DNA from 4 places in the Cytobacillus dafuensis genome. Region 3 is predicted to be linked to each of the others. Evidence: riboswitches for the same ligand, from Rfam matches in the RefSeq annotation. Region 3 holds a riboswitch; each other region holds the start of a gene.
The links. Region 3 has a riboswitch for lysine ahead of FSZ17_RS21085 (amino acid permease). Riboswitches for the same ligand answer to the same signal wherever they lie in the genome.
Positions count from the first base shown of each region.

Region 1: another riboswitch for lysine. It lies ahead of dapA (4-hydroxy-tetrahydrodipicolinate synthase); the one in region 3 lies ahead of FSZ17_RS21085 (amino acid permease).
Region 2: another riboswitch for lysine. It lies ahead of FSZ17_RS08470 (transporter substrate-binding domain-containing protein); the one in region 3 lies ahead of FSZ17_RS21085 (amino acid permease).
Region 4: another riboswitch for lysine. It lies ahead of FSZ17_RS17165 (aspartate kinase); the one in region 3 lies ahead of FSZ17_RS21085 (amino acid permease).

Region 1 covers NZ_CP042593.1:4,754,521-4,759,236, reverse strand. Annotated here, with positions in the region: gene FSZ17_RS22545 (ParM/StbA family protein) at 1-99, shown strand, start outside; gene FSZ17_RS22540 (hypothetical protein) at 109-720, shown strand; gene dapA (4-hydroxy-tetrahydrodipicolinate synthase) at 979-1,872, opposite strand; lysine riboswitch at 2,000-2,179, opposite strand; gene FSZ17_RS22530 (VOC family protein) at 2,242-2,634, opposite strand; gene FSZ17_RS22525 (phytoene desaturase family protein) at 2,878-4,176, shown strand; gene FSZ17_RS22520 (RNA polymerase sigma-70 factor) at 4,182-4,716, shown strand, end outside.
Region 2 covers NZ_CP042593.1:1,784,262-1,788,977, reverse strand. Annotated here, with positions in the region: gene FSZ17_RS08475 (amino acid ABC transporter permease) at 11-778, opposite strand; gene FSZ17_RS08470 (transporter substrate-binding domain-containing protein) at 843-1,691, opposite strand; lysine riboswitch at 1,874-2,055, opposite strand; partial or broken gene FSZ17_RS23680 (hypothetical protein) at 2,213-2,319, opposite strand; gene pdxR (MocR-like pyridoxine biosynthesis transcription factor PdxR) at 2,609-4,066, opposite strand.
Region 3 covers NZ_CP042593.1:4,417,859-4,422,574, reverse strand. Annotated here, with positions in the region: gene FSZ17_RS21090 (LOG family protein) at 1-182, opposite strand, end outside; gene FSZ17_RS21085 (amino acid permease) at 414-1,883, opposite strand; lysine riboswitch at 2,179-2,358, opposite strand; gene FSZ17_RS21080 (alpha/beta-type small acid-soluble spore protein) at 2,692-2,967, opposite strand; gene FSZ17_RS21075 (CsbA family protein) at 3,360-3,593, shown strand; gene brnQ (branched-chain amino acid transport system II carrier protein) at 3,714-4,716, opposite strand, start outside.
Region 4 covers NZ_CP042593.1:3,588,344-3,593,059, reverse strand. Annotated here, with positions in the region: gene trxA (thioredoxin) at 1-235, shown strand, start outside; gene uvrC (excinuclease ABC subunit UvrC) at 331-2,103, shown strand; lysine riboswitch at 2,217-2,396, shown strand; gene FSZ17_RS17165 (aspartate kinase) at 2,568-3,797, shown strand; gene FSZ17_RS17160 (YslB family protein) at 3,844-4,302, opposite strand; gene FSZ17_RS17155 (succinate dehydrogenase cytochrome b558 subunit) at 4,688-4,716, shown strand, end outside.

The DNA of each region.
Region 1 (4,716 bases), 340 kb from region 3:
AGTATTTGGATGATGGCCAATGCTTATTATAAGTTAATTACCGATTTTGTAAGGAAAACAGAGAAGCCGAAAGCGGTCAAAGAGCCTGTTAAGAGCTAAGGTGATTCTATGGATAAGTCTAAATCGGGAAATATTAAGAGGGGGCAAGCCATTTCTTTTCGCGTCCCTTCTGATACACCTGACCATTTATTAAAGCATCTGCAAAAGCTAAAGGAAACAGAAAGAAGAAATTTCTCAAGTAAAATTGCTGATTTTGTCCTACAAGGAGTCGGGAAATCTTATTCAAGGGAAAGGGAGACAATCACAATTCCCCTCCCACATAGATTAAATAAATCCCAGCGAGATTGGTTAAAGCATGAACATTCAGAGGCATTGCTCGGAAATATTATTTATCAGCTGTTAACTGACCCCATTCGATCTGTTTCATTACTAGCTTCATTAAATAGTAACTCTTTAGATATAAATGAAGCATTGTATCTCCAAGAAGAAACAGCAATAAAAGATCACGAAGTTGCAGCTTCCTATGTTGGCAGCCAATCAAAATTTATTGAGGAGACAGCCTCAGACCCGGATTTAGACATAGTGAATGATGATTTAGATACATTTGATTGGGATAGCGCAAAACATGCTCAGCATCCTATTGCAGATGAAGAAAATGACGAAACAGAACATGATTTAGATGACCTGCTGGGTGATTTTCTTGCTAAAATGAATAAGTAGAATAAAGTGAAACTTCCATCAGTGGGGGTTTTTCTGCATCCCACACTGATGGTTAGTTGAATCAATCGGGCCTTTACGGGCAGTTTGATCCCCCACTTACTCTTCATTGTTTTACTCGAATCATTGAAGTGGGGGTCTTACTGCCCGTTAATCTGCGATAAAAGAATATTTCTTTCAAGAATTGAACACATGATAGGGTATATTAAAAAGCCGGAGAGAATAGGTTAAGCTCTCCGGCTTTAAATTTTTTAGAATATATTAACAAGATTTTTGGTCGCTAATTAGAATCGGCTGGAGTGCTTCTTCAAGTGCACTTTTTTCTTCATTGTTTAATGCAACTAATGGCAATCGAACACCACCAGCATATATTCCCCTCATATTTAAAGCTGCTTTTACCGGTGATGGGCTAGGGGCTGCAAATAATGCTTTCATAATCGGGAGAAGGCTGCGATGGGCTGAAGCTGCACCCTCGACATCACCGTTTTTAAACAGATTGATCATGTCTTGCATTTCGTTTCCGATAATGTGTGAAGCAACAGAAACAATTCCTGCTCCGCCAATTGCTAGAACTGGTAATGTTAACCCGTCATCACCACTGTATAGCGTAAAGTCATCTGCTGTATCGCTAATGATTTTTGCCATAGCATCTAAGTCGCCGCTTGCTTCCTTTACAGCTACAATATTTTCAATCTTTGATAGTCTAACAATTGTCTCTACTGATATGTTCACTACGCTTCGGCCTGGAATATTGTAAAGCATGATAGGTAATGCTGTTGATTCGGATATCGCTTTAAAGTGCTGGAATAATCCCTCTTGAGAAGGCTTGTTATAATATGGAGCTACGAGCATAATTCCATCAACACCAGCTTCCTCTGCCTGTCTTGTTAAGCTGATTGAAGCTCTTGTATTATTTGACCCTGTTCCTGCAATAACTGGGACTCTGCCGTCTACTGCTTTGACAACAAATTTAGATAATTCAACTTTCTCTTCCACCGTTAGGGTTGGAGATTCCCCTGTCGTCCCTGCCACAACCAATCCATCTGAACCATTTTCAATTAAATAATTCACTAAAATTCGAGTAGCTTGAAAATCAATCTCCCCATTTTGATCGAATGGGGTAACCATGGCTGTTAAAACTTGGCCAAAATTCATTACTTCACACCCTTTTTAATTTTTTTTAAAATTAGAGGTGATAGGGCTGCTCGAAATGGAACGCAAAAAAGCAGCAACGAGGGACTCGCTGCTGCAGTAGAAACAATAAAATAACAATAATCGTTTCCTGTGCGATAGCCCTCCATATAGTTCCCTATATGACAGTCCTGTATTTATTCAACACAGACCCAGCTTTAAGAACATGAGATTCTAAAAAAGCTTCGGCAAATTCCCCTTTCCATAATCATCCTAGGACCTCATTATCCTCCGATTATGTACTGATGGTTTTTGCGCCTCTATCCTCACTTCAAATGATCTTGAAATAAGAAAGTATTTAATTGTATACAATATAACTGAAAATTCATTTGATTACAAGGGGAAATCCTGTATTTGCACTTCACTTAAGAGAGCGTGGGTATTGTCTTCTGAGTCCTTAAAGAAGGTCATCCACGTTTCTGTATCACCTATTTTGGCAACAACATGAGGTTCATCGATAAAGCTAACTCCCTTGTCGATAAGATCCTCATAAGCTTTTTTAATATTTTCAACTTGAAAATAAATAACAGAGCTTGAGTGAGCAAATTCCTCTTTTTCGGGCAGGCTAAGAAGCAATCTAAGCCCATTGCACTCAAAAAATGCCATACTGTCTGTATTGAAAAGAAGCGGGAGCCCAAGCTGATTTTTATAAAAACCAATGGCTTTTTCTAAATCTTTAACAGGTACTCCAATTTGTCTAACCTTTTGAATGGTGTTCGTTCCCATTGTCATCTCTCCTAAAATACTAAATTTTCTGATAGGTAGATTATACATAAACAGGGAAAATAATACGATAAAGATTAGTAGTTTTGTTTTTTTTTTAGTAGTAATAAGAAAAAGAAATAACTTTTTCGCTCTTTATATTATCTTTTCACTATGAAATATTAATACAAAGTTTTTTTTATTGGCTGTCACAAAATCCTTTCCTCATTCGTTTTGATTACAGAATAAATGTAGGAGGGATTTTTTATGTTTAAATATGATGTTGCAGTCGTGGGTGGAGGATTGGCTGGGTTGACAGCAGCTAATATATTGGTGAGGGAAGGAAAAAAGGTCGTTGTTTTGGAAAAATCGAATCATCTAGGTGGAAGGGCGATGACAAATGATAAAAATGGGGTTCTTATGAACTTGGGACCGCATGGATTGTATATGTCAGGGGATGCTACAAACATTTTAACTGAACTTGGAATATCTCTTCCAGGTGGGAATGCTACGAAAGCTATTCATATTCACGGCATTTTAAATCATGCCGTTCATGTCATTCCAACAGATTTTTCATCGATCATGTCATCAACACTTATATCGTGGAAAGCTAAATTTATGTTCGGCAAATTAATGTTAAAGATTATGAAATTAAATATTTATTCCATTCCGGAAGTTAGCCTTAAGGAGTGGGCAGATTCTGAAATATCCGATCCGATGGTGAGGCATATATTTTATTCGATTTGTCGTTTGACTTCCTATACGAATGCCTCGACTTTACAGCTTGCAAAGCCAGTATTGAAGCAGGTGAAGCGCTCATTAAATGCGGGTGTCTTATATGTTGATGGAGGTTGGGAAACGATTGTCCAAAAACTTAAGAAGCAGGCAGAAGCGTGGGGGGCTGAAATATTAACGAACAAAAATGTAACAAATATTGATCATCATGAGCAATATCAAATCATACAATGCTCAGATGGTACGGTCATTCACGTTCCTGATTGTATCGTTGCAGCCCCTCCAAAAGAGACAATGAATATGATCAATGGTGCAGAACATACTTCGTTACGTCTATGGAATAAACAAGCAATTCCTGTTACGGCATGCTGTTTAGATATAGGGATTAAAAAGTTACCTAACCCACAACATCAATTTGCGATAGGACTCGACCAAGCTTTGTTTTTCACAAACCAATCAAGGGCTGCAAAGTTAAGTGAGGACGGAACATTGGTTGTAAGTTTAGCAAAATACCATAATCCAATGGAAGAAATTAACGTAAACGCAGATAAGCAACAATTAGAATCAGTAATGGATTTGCTTCATCCCGGATGGCGAAAAGAAGTCGTAGTGCAACAATTTTTACCGAAACTAACGGTATCGCATGATTTTCCACATGTAAAACGAAAAGAAAATCCGGGTCCAAGCATACCAGAAATGAAAGGAATCTTTATAGCAGGAGATTGGGCAGGACATGAAGAAGTATTAGCTGATGCTGCAGTTGCGAGTGGGAAGCGTGCAGCGCGAGAAATTTTAAAAGCAAACGAAATGATTTTAGCAAAGGAAGGTTAATCGTTTTGGAGACTGAAAAATTGTATCAGACGTATAAACCTTTGTTATTTTCGATCGCCTACCGAATGACGGGAAGTGTTGCGGATGCAGAAGATCTTGTACAAGAGGCGTTCCTAACGTATAACCGTGTTAGCAGCGAAAAAGTCATTGAAAACAAGAAAGCGTATTTATGTAAGATCGTGATGAATAGCTCTATAGACAAATTGCGATCAGTTGCTAGTAAGTGCGAGGTTTATGTTGGAGAGTGGCTGCCAGAACCATTGGTAGATGCAGAAAATGACCCTTTTCATACTTATTTGATGAAGGAATCTATCTCGACCGCTTATCTCTTGCTTTTGCAGCAGTTATCTGAAGATGAACGAGCTGTCTTCCTATTACGAGAAGTTTTTCAGTATAGCTATGAAGAAATTGCAGTTATTATTGAAAAATCATCTACCAATTGCAGGCAGATTTTTCACAGAGCCAAAAAAAGCATGGAGAACCGCCCGAAAGCTTCTACATTGGATTTCCAATCGATGAGAAGCAGCGTAGAACAATTTA
Region 2 (4,716 bases), 2.3 Mb from region 3:
CCTCCTTCGCCTAATGATTATTCTTTTTTCGCAGCAAGTCCTCCGGTGTCTCTACTTGCATTTGATTGGCATACATCGTGTAATTCTCCGGTCCATCTATTCTCTTTTCGATGTAACGCAGAATTCTTGTTACCGTAAAGGTCATTATAAAGTAAAGAATACATGCTACGAAAAATGATTCGAAATATCTGAAGTTGTTACCTGCGATTGATTTTGTTTGGAAAAATAATTCAGAGACCGAAATGACATTAAGCACTGAAGTATCCTTTATATTGATAACGAATTCATTGCCTGTTGCTGGTAAAATATTTCGGATGGCTTGTGGCAAGACAACATTCTTCATCGTTTGAAAATGGTTCATCCCTATTGCTTGTGCTGCTTCATATTGTCCTTTATCAATAGAAAGAATACCACCTCGGATGATTTCTGACATATATGCCCCTGTATTAATTGATACGATTAGGAATGCAGCGTTTAATCGATCCATATCAAAACCGAAAGCTAAAGCAGACCCATAATAAATAACCATTGCTTGGACAATCATAGGAGTTCCACGGAATATTTCGATATAAATAGAAAGTATTGCATTAATCACTTTAAGAAAGATTCTCTTTGCCCCACTATCTGGTGTAGGAATGGTTCGGATTACGCCAATTAATAAACCGATGATAAAGCCTAATATCGTACCAACCATTGCAATTAAAAGCGTTACACCAGCACCACGAAGGAACATTGGCCAATTATTTGTAATGATTTCAACTACCCACTCAAAACTCATAGTTCTCCCCCTTTAAGAAAAGCGAAACCGACTGCATGAAGATGCACCCGGTTTCACATAATCATTAATTGGCTGCTGGTTGATTTTTAATAGCAGCATCCATAATGCTTGTACGTTCATCCTCAGAGATGCCTGCCAAGATTTTATTGATTTCTTCCGTTAAGTCACTGCCCTTTGCAACACCTACTGCAATTGCAGTATCATCATCTGATGTTTTAAAGCCATCTTTAAATTCAATCATCTTAAAGTTTTCGTTAGCAGATTCAGCACTTACTCCTTCTGGACGTTCAGATACATATCCATCAATAACTCCTGATTCAAGCGCAACCCTCATTGCTGGGAAGTTATCCATAGCAGGCTGTTTGTTCACACCGTCAATTTGATCGATGACTGAATAGTGGAAAGTATTTAATTGAGCAGACACTTTTGCACCATTAAAATCTTGGATAGATGTAGCTCCATCATATTTTCCGCCTTTTTTAACAACCATAACTAAATTCGATTTATAGTAGACGTCTGAAAAGTCAATCGTCTTTTTACGTTCAGCTGTTGGCGACATTCCTGCAATAATAGCGTCAATTTTTCCAGAAGTCAGAGCCGGGACTAGGCCATCCCACTCAGTCTTCACGATCACTAATTCTTTTCCTAAACCGTCAGCGATTTTTTTTGCGATTTCTACATCGTATCCACCTGCATATTCTGCACTTCCGTCAATTTTTACGCCGCCATTTGCTTCATCCATTTGTGTCCAGTTGAATGGAGCATATCCAGCTTCAAGCCCCACTTTAAATGTTCCATTTTCAGACTCTCCTGCACCACCTGTTTTTTCAGAATCCTTGCTTGTACCACATCCTGCCAAAAGTAAAATCATAGATAAAGACATTACTATTAAAAATGATAATTTTCTCCTCATGAAGCTTCTCCCCTTTTGTTATGATAGTTTAATATATTTCTATAATCGGAAAGGTATGCATGCCACCCAATTATAAAAGTCCCATTATTCAATTTATTCGGGAAATTTACATAATAAAAAGAGACCTGAGGTAAACTCAGGTCTCGTATTATACATTTGCCCTTAAGTCCTCTTCTTTCCCTAAATGAGATAGCACAACTCAATAAACCGGGATGTTTATTGAGACAGTCCTGCAGTTCTTAACTGCAGACCCAGCAAGCAATACAGAGAATATTACAAGCTTCGGCGACATTTCCTTCTCAATAGCATCATAGCTTCTCAAGCTCCGCTAAAGACTGTTAAATATCGCGCCTCTACCTCACTAGTAAAAAGTGAGGTCTTATTAAATTGTTACATGTAGTCTACAATAATCGATATAATCTGTCAACATTCTATAAGGAAAAAGTCACAGAAAATCATTATTTTAATATTATATTAATTTAATGTTCTTTTATCACGCGAATTGTTTTTAATTCAGTATCTCATGCACCTTGAACTGGAAGACCGGCTTCAATATTTGTTCTTGTATACATTACGAAATTATTACACCAGGGATAAAGATCGGAATCCCAGGAGGATAAACCATAACACTTTTAAAATATAGGCTATGTTAAACTTCCCTGTTGATTTCCGCTGCAGTCACTTAGCGATCGCGGGCGGTCCGGAAGCCTGCTCGTAGCTATCTCTACTGCTGGGTCACCCTTTGACTCGCTTCTCCCGCAGGACATTGAATAAGCTTCCTAGAATGATCACCGCACGAAGGAAATGCGTTAGCATTTTCGAGGAACTCGCGCCTGCAGCAAGAATCAACAACAAAAATAGCATTATCAACACTGAGCTTTAACAAAGCTAAAATATAAAAAAGGATCATGAAATTTTCATGATCCTCCGATTAAATAATTATTATTTACTGCATTAAGTGCTTCGGTAAACCTCTTTATTCCTTCATTTATAGATTCTTCATTTTCCCTTGCAAAGGTAAAGCGGACGAATCCCTTTTTGGATCCCATTGTAGTTCCGGGTACATAGATAACCCCTCTTTTGATTGACTCTTCCAGCAATTGTACTTCATTAAAATCTTTATTCAACTTGCACCAAATATGGATTCCACCCTGCGGTATATAAAAGTCAACTTGATCCTTTAAATAAAATCTAAGGCTCTTGACAATTTGATCCCTTCGCTTCTCTAACTGTTTGACTAATTTCTTGATATGAAAATGAAATTCTTCCGATTCCAAAAAATCATTAGAAATCCATTGAGTAAAGCTAGCATGCCCGAAATCTATTTGCTGTTTCGCATCGGATAATCTTTCAATAACTGGTCTTGGTCCAATTATCCAACCAATTCGCAGCCCTGAAGCAACGATTTTCGATAAAGAGCTAATATATAAAACATTTCCGTTGAGATCCATTGATTTTAGAGTTGAGATCTCTTCTCCTGAAAAGGACGTTAAACTATATGGATCATCTTCAACAACAGGAATCCCATATTCAGAAGATATTTCCAAAACTGTTTTCCGCCGATTTTTGTGAAGTAAAGCTCCTGTTGGATTTTGAAAAATCGGATTTAAAAATATCATCCGAATTCGATGTTTTTTATGTAATGACACCAAATCATTAGGGTTTATTCCATCTTTATCTACTGGTAAATAATATATTTTGAGCCCTGCCGATTTAAATATAGGGAGATTATAATGGTAGGATGGCTCTTCAATAGCAATTGCATCTCCCGGTTTTAACAGACATTGAACGACTAAATGTAAGGCTTGTTGGGCTCCCGATGTAATAAGTATTGATGAAGGATTTGTATCAATTCTTCGAAATTGTTTAACGTGTTTTGTAATGGTCTCTCTTAATACTACATTTCCTTGTGGATGGTCATATCCTAAGCTTCCAATAAAAGACCTAGTAGAAGTAATCTTTCTTAAGGAATCCAATGGAAAAAGATCCTCCGATAATTCCCCGCTTGCTAAATCAATCAGTTTATGCTCTACCATTTCTTTGCGAATTTTTTGTGTAACAGGTAAATTGGGCAAAAAGGATCCAGCCTTAATATACCTGTTCCAGCTCGGTATACGTTTCCTCGTAATTCCCCATATATCTTTGCTAATGGTCGTACCGCTTCCTCTAGTTCTTTGTACGAGCCCATTGGATTCCAACTCGTCATACGCGGCAACAACTGTGCTTCTATTGATGTTAAGCTCTTTAGCTAAGTATCTTTCAGAAGGTAATGGTTTATCAGGTGGAAAAGTACCATCTGCTATGCCATTTTCGATATATTCTGCAAGCTGTTTATATATAGCTTTTTTCGCTTTTCGATCTGGTTTCCAGTCCATTTACTACATTCCTCACTACTTTGTTTAGCCCTAATACTAATTATTGTATTCATATTTCTTTATTTATTCAAACTTAGGAAAGTTCATTTTTCCAATATTACCTATTGCACTATTACTTCTCTAGGTTAAATGACAGTATCGGTGTTAAGCAAAAAAAGTAATATATACTCCAAGAGCAATTATTGCAAGGATGATAATTACACCATAAATTAAAGATAAATTAATATTATTTCTTCTTGTTGAGCTGCTATAATTTTCGTCGCCATTACGAGTGACTAATAGAGTTAAGACAATTGATATGAATAAGATACAGAAAACCAAAGCAAACATAATCTTCATGTTACACCTCTTAAGACATTTTAGATTCTAACTAAAATTATACTAGGATAAAAAAATATCAATAAAAAAGTAAAATCAATTGAGATATTTTTAATCTTCAAAGAATTTTTTTTGTTGGGTAAACTATTAATCTTTTAGGATACTATTTTTTCTAAATAATAATAGTATACGATATGTCTCACAATTAAATACCATCCATTTTGTCAGAAATTTAACCAACCACTTTTGTAAAAGTGACTTGTTAAACGATTCTTTATTTTAAAAGAAAAGGCTGATGTACCAATATTTACAAGCGTATTTTTGAACATTTT
Region 3 (4,716 bases):
ATGACTTGTCCGCCTTCTTCCAAAACGGAATCTGCAACTGCGCCCATAATTCCTACACTTGCCCCGCCATATACAAGCGCAATGTTCCGTTTAGCAAGCTCTCTACCCATTTTTTTCGCAGCCTCTATATAGACATTAGATGCTCCGTTGCTTGAACCACAAAATACAGCTAGCTTTTTCATTGTTGATCACATCCTATTAAGTTATCTTTCTTTTATATCATACAGAACATTGCAAAATTGTTAAACTAAATGTTTTGTATGTTAAACTTCACTGTTGATTCTGCTCCAATCAACAACAAAATAGTATGATTAACAATAAGCTTTAATACAACCAATATAAAAAGCATTGGATTTAACAATTTCCAATGCTTTTTATCATATAGCGAAACGGGATAATGGAATAGAATGATACTATTCTTTCCCTAAATCACATTCTTCTAATGGAATTAACTTTGTTTTGTACTTTATTTTATAGACAAGCCAAACGATTAAGAACAGAGGTAAACCAATATAGGAAACGAATACGCCATTCCAATCAATGGTACCGCCAATGAAAGCGGGAATGTTTTGGCCTAAAATGATGAAAGTACATAGAATCAATGCTAATAATGGACCGATTGGAAACCATTTTGCTCGGTAAGGAAGTGCGTTTAAATCTCCACCTTGGACAACGTACGCTCTACGGAATCGGTAATGGCTTATAGCGATTCCTAACCATGTGACAAAGCCAGCCATACCAGAAGCATTTAGAAGCCAAATATATACGACGCCATCTCCGAAAAAAGTAGTTAAGAATGCAAGGGAGCCAACTAAAGTTGTAACGAGTAAAGCATTAACTGGCACACCTCTTCGATCTAATTTCCCTAAGAATTTCGGTGCTTTTCCATCGCGAGCTAAATCCCAAAGCATACGAGTAGCTGCGTACATACCAGAGTTGCCGGCAGATAATACGGCTGTTAAGATGATTGCATTCATGACAGATGCTGCAAAAGCAAATCCTGCTCGTTCAAATACAAGTGTAAACGGGCTTACGGAAATATCGCTGCTTAATAAGCGTTCATCTGTATAGGGAAGAATCATTCCGATGACGAAAATCGCTAAAATGTAAAATAGCAGGATTCGCCAAAATACGGAGTTGATCGCTTTTGGGATGGTCTTTTCCGGATTTTCACTTTCTCCGGCAGCTACTCCAAGCAATTCAGTCCCTTGGAATGAAAAGCCTGCAGCCATAAAAACACCAAGGATCGCAAAGAACCCGCCGTTAAATGGTGCATCCCCAATGGTGAAGTTTGAAAATCCAATTGCTTCTCCACCCATAATTCCAAAAATCATCAAGGTACCCGTAATGATGAAGATGATGACTGTCACTACTTTAATAAGTGAAAACCAGTATTCGGCTTCTCCAAATCCTCTGACAGACAAGTAATTCAATCCGAACATAATGACAAGAGCAATTCCGCTCCAGATAAACGAAGGGCTATCAGGAAACCAAAACTTCATAATTAATACAACTGCAGCAAGTTCGGCGGCAATCGTAATCGCCCAGTTATACCAGTAATTCCAGCCGATAGCAAAACCAAATGCCGGATCAACGAATTTTGTTGCATACACTTTGAATGAACCCGCTACAGGCATATAGGCTGCCATCTCAGCAAGACTTGTCATTAAGAAGTAAACCATAATCCCGATTGCAGCATAAGCAAGTAAGGCTCCGCCAGGTCCGGCAGTAGCAATAGCTCCACCGCTTGCCAAGAATATGCCTGTACCAATGGATCCCCCGAGAGAAATCATGGTAAGATGGCGTGCTTTAAGCGATCTTTTTAATTGAGTTGAATCAGTTGATGCTGTTGTGCTTGTCAATGTTGTACACTCCTTTTTAATTGGAGGGTTAAATGGCTATAAGAAAAGCGCAAGCGCCTTGCTCACCCCCGACAAGCATAAGACAGGCCGATGAGAAGGTTGTTCTTTAACCTTCTTGGCGGACTGGCTTATGACCTCGAGGTCGACAAAAACGCGACGTCCTGTCGCATTGTCGACACTAGTACGTCCTGTACGTCAGGGGTAGGCGCTGGAGCTAGACATTTCTCTAACTAGAGAAAATTTATACCTTTTCTTAAAACAAAAAAACAGCAGTCGAAAAAGATCGACGGCTGTTTGAATAAGTCCGTTTAATCCTTCCGAAGATAGTTCTCCACGTAAAAATTACGTGACAGTGATGTTCCTATTCGAAAACATCCCCAGCATGGACATTCAATGAAAAATCCAAACTTCGGCAGCTTATCCTTTTAAACAGAGTCAACGATGTCATTGAATCTCGTCTGTTCTACTTTTATAAGCAGCAGCCTCTATCCCATCGGCGAATGGGAATATTGAATTATATCGGAAGTATAATCAATTATTTGTTATTTGGCAATGGTTAAAGATTTCCAATCTCTTATTACACATTAAGAAAGAATAAATTGCCCGCGGAGAAGATGACCCGACGCAGTTTACAATTTTAGGAATTAAGTACGACGGACAGGACAAGGAGGGCTTCGATAGCATTCACATCGCACGAAGGAAAAGCGATAGCTTTTACGAGGATGTCCAAGTCGGGCGAATGCCACAGGACGTGGCAAGTATGAGCGCGATAAGTGCAACTACGCCTCTGTCTTCGCCTTTCCAAGGCTTGCCAATCGGCGAGTTTTCTTTATTTGTTCTTCATTCGTTCCTGTGCCATGCGGACAAGCTCTTTAACCATACTGCCTCCAATTTTGCCGCCGACTTTTCCAGCCTCCTTGGAGGTTAATCTTCCGTTATAGCCTTTTTGAAGGGGGACGCCGACTTCATTCGCTACCTCAAATTTCACATTGTCTGGGTTTTCTTTGTCTATATGATATCCTTCATTAGCCATGACTTGATTTTTAAATTGATCTAGGGCACCTCTCGAATCAGGAACAAGTGGACGGCGTTTTCTTCTTGCCATATTTTTTTAGCCTCCATGAAAATGATATATAGAATTAGTGTGTGAAGAATTAAAAATTTTATCCCGCATTAACGGGCAGTAAGACCCCCACCTCAAGATTGAGAGAGAAGCGAGGAAGATAGGTGGGGGACAACTGCCCGTAAAAGCCCGTAAAATGAACACAGACTAAAAGCGCCACATCGTGTGGCAACGTCTGCGTGACCCCACTTCCTGTGTGCCGCAACTAACCATCAGTGGGGGATCAAAAAACCCCCACTGATGGAAGTTTCACTTTATCCAAGTGGTAATGTGTTAGAAAATACTTGTGCAAGCCATTGTTTACGGATATTCTAGTGTTATGCATTATGGGAAGCAAAATACATGCTAATTTATGAAAAAAGAAGGTGTAATCATTGTTATTAAAATTCTTATCAGCCTTGCTGCTTCCGGGTTTGTTAGTCGTATTTTTTACGAGAGTAGCATATAATCAGGTGATTGGACTTGTTTTGACGGTAGCATTAATTGCAGCTTCTGTTTATAAAGGCTACACAGATTCAATATGGCTCATAGTTGTAGATGCATTTTCATTAACCGTTGGTTTCTGGTATTCGAATCGGATGAAGCAGAATGCCAGACAAAAATCTTAATAAAACCAGATAATTGACTGTCAAAAGGAAAAGAATAGTCCTCAAACGAGGAGAAATAAAAAAGGCGTTTCTTCATGCTAAAGAAGAAACGCCTTTTCATATTTAATTTGGAGTATCATATTAATTTAATTTTTCATTAACCTGTGAAGCCTGAAAGCTTCCTTTCTTAACCGAGCTAAATACATAGCCAATCAATCCGCCGACAATTGCTGGAACGAGCCAGCCAACTCCCACTGAATATAAAGGAAGGATGTTCGTAAATAATTCATTGATTGCCTGAATTTGAATGCCAGCTGCATTTAATCCGTCGAAAATGCTGACAACTGCAGTGAATAGAATACTTCCTTTATAAACACCTGATTTTCCCTTGAAAAGAGGGTGCAGGAAGGTTAAGACTAATAAACAAATAGCTAATGGGTATAATGCTACTAAAACTGGAACCGAAAATGCAATTAATTTTGATAAACCAGCATTTGCAATGACTGTGCTAAATACAGAGAAGATGACAGCCCACTTAGTATAAGAAATGCTTGGTACTATTTTATTGAAATAAGACGCACATGAAGTGATAAGACCGATACTTGTCGTTAAGCAAGCTGCGATAACGATGACAGAAAGTATGACTTTGCCGAAAGATCCGAAATAATGACTAGATACAGCAGCAAGCACTGCGCCGCCATTTTCCAATTGTCCAATTCCCTCAACACTCGTTGCGCCCATATAAGCAAGTGATGTATAAATAATAGCTAGAAGTCCTGCTGCAATGAAACCTACCTTCATAGTAGAAGTCATGATTTGCTTCTTCGTCGCTGCGCCATTTTCCTTCATCGTATTGATAATAATGATGCCAAACACAAAGGCAGCTAGAACATCCATCGTCAAGTAACCCTCTTTGAAGCCTTTAAAAAATGCATTTGACATATAAGCTTCAGTAGGTGCTTGAATTTCTCCAATTGGGTTAACAAATGCTGTTACAATAAGAATTCCGATAAAAATAAGCAATAATGGCGTTAAAATTTTTCCTACAATATCAACAAGCTTAGAAGATTTTAATGAAAAGAATAATGTTACTCCGAAAAAGATAATGGTAAAGATGATCATTGGCATGATACCAGCGTTCTCA
Region 4 (4,716 bases), 830 kb from region 3:
ATGGTGCGGACCGTGTAAAATGATCGCTCCAGTTTTAGAAGAGCTTGACTCTGAAATAGGAGATAAAGTAAAAATCGTAAAGATTGATGTAGATGAAAACCAAGAAACAGCAGGTAAGTTTGGTGTTATGAGTATCCCGACTTTACTCGTTTTTAAAGACGGTGAAGTTGTAGATAAAGTTGTCGGCTTCCAACCGAAAGAAGCTCTTGCAGAACTTCTTTCTAAACATGCATAATAAATAAGATTAAATGTAAATTAAACCCCCGGCTTCTCCATTGAAGTCCGGGGGTTTTGCTAAGGAAAGAGCATTTCTAATTTGGAAGTGAAAATATGAATGAAATGATTAAAAACAAACTAATGCTTTTACCTGATCAGCCTGGCTGTTATTTAATGAAGGATCGCCAAGGAACAATTATCTATGTAGGGAAAGCAAAAATATTAAAAAATCGTGTTAGATCGTATTTTACTGGCTCGCATGACGGGAAAACCCAAAGGCTTGTAAATGAGATCGAAGACTTTGAATATATTGTAACATCCTCTAATATGGAAGCATTAATCCTTGAGATGAACTTAATCAAAAAGTATGATCCGAAATATAATGTAATGCTCAAGGATGATAAGACCTATCCGTTTATTAAATTAACTGCTGAGAAACACCCCCGCCTCATTACAACTAGAAAGGTAAAAAAAGATAAGGGGAAATATTTTGGTCCATATCCAAACGTATCAGCTGCTAATGAAACAAAAAAACTCCTGGATAAAATTTATCCATTAAGAAAATGTACAACACTTCCCGATCGTGTTTGCCTTTATTATCATCTAGGACAATGTCTTGCACCATGTGTAAAGGAAGTCGGCGAGCAAGAATATAAGAAAATGACAGATGAAATTACCCGTTTTTTAAATGGCGGCTATAAAGAAATAAAAAAGGATCTCACAGAGAAAATGATAGCTGCAGCTGACGAGCTAGACTTTGAAAGGGCAAAGGAGTTCCGAGACAAAATCGTTCATATTGAGGCCACAATGGAAAAACAAAAAATAACGACGACAGACTTAACTGATCGTGATGTATTTGGTTTCGCAGTGGACAAAGGCTGGATGTGTGTACAGGTATTCTTTATTAGACAAGGAAAGTTAATCGAACGAGATGTTTCGATGTTTCCACTTTATCAAGAGCCTGAAGAAGAAATATTAACTTATCTGGGGCAATTTTATTTAAAAGCAAATCACTTTAAACCGAATGAAATATTGCTTCCTGATTCAGTGAATGCTGAAATGGCTGAAGAGCTCATAGGAGTTAAAGTTTTTAAACCACAGCGTGGACAGAAAAAAGATTTAGTTAAACTTGCATGCAAAAATGCGAAAATTGCCCTTCAAGAAAAATTCTCTCTCATTGAAAGAGACGAGGAAAGAACCATTAAAGCCGTTGAAAATTTAGGTGATCAGCTAGGGATTTATACCCCTCACCGAATCGAGGCTTTCGACAACTCCAATATTCAAGGAACAGATCCGGTTTCTGCAATGGTTGTCTTTATTGATGGGAAGCCAGAGAAGAGAGAGTACCGTAAGTATAAAATAAAATCTGTTCAAGGCCCGGATGATTATGATTCAATGCGGGAGGTTGTTCGCCGAAGATATTCTCGGGTTTTGAAGGAAAATCTTCCTCTGCCAGACTTAATTATCATTGATGGAGGAAAAGGTCATGTAGAAACGGTTAGAGATGTACTGGAAAATGAGCTCGGCCTTGATATACCTATTTCCGGTCTTGTAAAGGATGATAAACATAGAACTTCACAGCTTTTGTATGGAAATCCATTAGAAATTGTACAACTTGGAAGAAATAGCCAAGAGTTTTATTTGCTACAAAGAATTCAAGATGAGGTTCACCGTTTTGCGATTACATTTCATAGACAGCTAAGAGGAAAAAATGCCTTTCAATCTGTGCTTGATGATATCCAAGGAATAGGTGAAAAACGAAAGAAGCAGTTGTTAAAAACCTTTGGATCCATAAAGAAAATGAAAGCTGCATCACTAGAAGAATTAAGAGAAATTGGTCTTCCAGCGAATGTAGCGGAGGATTTAATTAAAAAATTACAGGAATAATATTGTTTGAAAAAAATGAATGTGCTATAATAACTGAAAATTAAATATTACTTTATCACATTAAAGCGAATTCAAAAAGAGAGTTAATTCTTAATTTTTGAAATGTCTCTTATAGTGAAGATAGAGGTGCGAACTTCAATAGTAAATGCTTGGAGAAGAATGGGCTTCAATGAAAAGCTTTGAAAGGGAATGTTTGCCGAAGTGGAGAAAGTCTCATCACTTTCTTTGCTGGTTTTGTATTGAATAAATGCAAGATTGTCAAGACAAATTCGTCTTGGAGAGCTATCACACTGTGAATAATCGTATTTTTTATACGCTTATAATCACAGCAATGGGATAGAATCTCATTGCTTTTTTTTATGCCATTATCCAAAACAAATCAAGGACGTAGGCATATTTTCTAAAGCAATTGTAGTCAAGACGGTCAAAACAAACTACTCGAATTAATAGAAAGAGGGGTAACCGTGGGACTAATTGTATTGAAGTTTGGTGGGACATCTGTTGCGAATGTGGAGAGAATAAGAAATGTAGCTAATAGAATAATTGAAGAAAAGAACAGAGGAAATGATTGTATAGTTGTTGTTTCTGCTATGGGGAAATCAACTGATGAGCTAGTCAGCTTAGCAAAGGAAATTTCCCCCAACCCAAATAAAAGAGAAATGGACATGCTCTTAACTACTGGAGAACAGATAACGATTGCATTATTAGCTATGGCTCTATCTGAACAGGGTTATCCAGCGGTTTCTTTAACAGGTTGGCAAGCAGGAATAAAAACTGAATCAGTTCATGGAAATGCCAGAATTATTGATATTGATACAGAAAGGTTAGAAAGTGAACTAAGCCAAGGCTTGATTGTCATTGTCGCTGGTTTTCAAGGGCTTACGAAGGAAGGGGCAATTTCTACATTAGGACGTGGAGGATCTGATACAACAGCTGTGGCCCTAGCTGCAGTTCTGAGAGCAGATAAATGTGATATTTATACAGATGTAACAGGAGTATTTACAACAGATCCTCGCTATATAACAGATGCTAGGAAGCTTTTAGACGTATCATACGATGAAATGCTGGAGCTTGCACATTTAGGTGCAAGTGTTTTGCATCCAAGAGCGGTTGAGTTTGCAAAAAACTATAATATCCCATTAGAGGTCCGTTCTAGCAGTGAGAGGGAAGCAGGAACGATCATCGAGGAGGAAGTCAATATGGAGCAAAATTTAGTTGTACGTGGAATCGCATTTGAAAGTGAAATAACGAGAGTAACCGTTTTAGGTTTGTCTAATTCCTTGTCATCACTATCTGTTATTTTCTCTGAATTAGCCAAGAATCATATTAATGTCGATATTATTATTCAAAGTACGATAGCTGATCAATCAACAAATCTTTCATTTTCGATTAAAAATGAAGATCTGAATGAGACGCTTCAGGTATTAGAAAATTGTAAACAAAGAATAAACTATCATCAAATTGAATCTGAGCAGGGCCTAGCGAAAGTTTCTATTGTTGGTTCAGGGATGATCTCCAACCCAGGGGTGGCAGCAAAAATGTTTGAAGTACTATCGACAGGCAATATTCCAATTAAAATGGTTAGTACTTCAGAAATAAAGGTTTCAACTGTCATTGAGCAAGAAAAAATGCTTCAGTCTGTTCAGTTGCTGCACAACGCTTTCAATTTATCTGGTATACCTGTAGAATCCTAATTTAAAAAGAAAAAGGCTTTCTACAGAAAGCCTTTTTCCAGTATTTTCATGATCGATTCAGAGTGTCTTTTTTATCCCATTTTACCGTGAAGTGCACTTTTCCCTTTTTTTTGTGGGGTTGTTCATATGCTTCACAAATTACTTCTTTCTGCATTTCTATTTGTTGTGCTATAAACCCAGCTTCCAGCTGAAATGTGCACTGATCATTTTTTTGCAGTCTGTCATTTATTAAGGAACTGAATAGCATAAATTCCATTTCGTTTTTTGATTCTTTTATTATACTAAGGTTTCCCCAGGCGGCCTGTTGAAAAAATTCGATCATTTGGGATATAGATTCCATGGGGTATTGGCGAGCAAGTCTTTTTCCTGCCCAATACAAAATGTCAGGTGCATCATTACCTAATATTTCGTTTAGTAGAACTTCTCGAATAAGTTCATAACCGAATACAGGAATGGTTTCAGATTTTTTTTCGTCATGTCTTAATTCTGCAGCTGTTTCACTCAAGCTAGATTCCTCTCTTTCTATTATTCTTCTATTATATACAATGTGGAACTAATTTAGACATGTAAACTTGAAAAAAGGCTATTTTTGTGACTAGAAAAAAATACTATTTCGAAATAAATAGAGATTTGTATTAATTATAGAAAAAACAAGGTCATCCATGCCATTTTTATAATATCAATATATTTCAAAAATTTTTTCATTTGAACAATTTATGTAATCGTTTCCTTGACGCTCTAAGATGTTGAGAGTAAAATGGACATGTCACATAATTGTAAGAAAATGATATGCCATTTTCGAGTTGATGTTTAAGGAAAAACACGACTTTTATACATAATGTTTAAAAGTGAAACCTTGAGCATCTTGTAAAAATTTAGGGGGGTAAATCATGGCGGGTAATCGAGAATTTTTTTATCG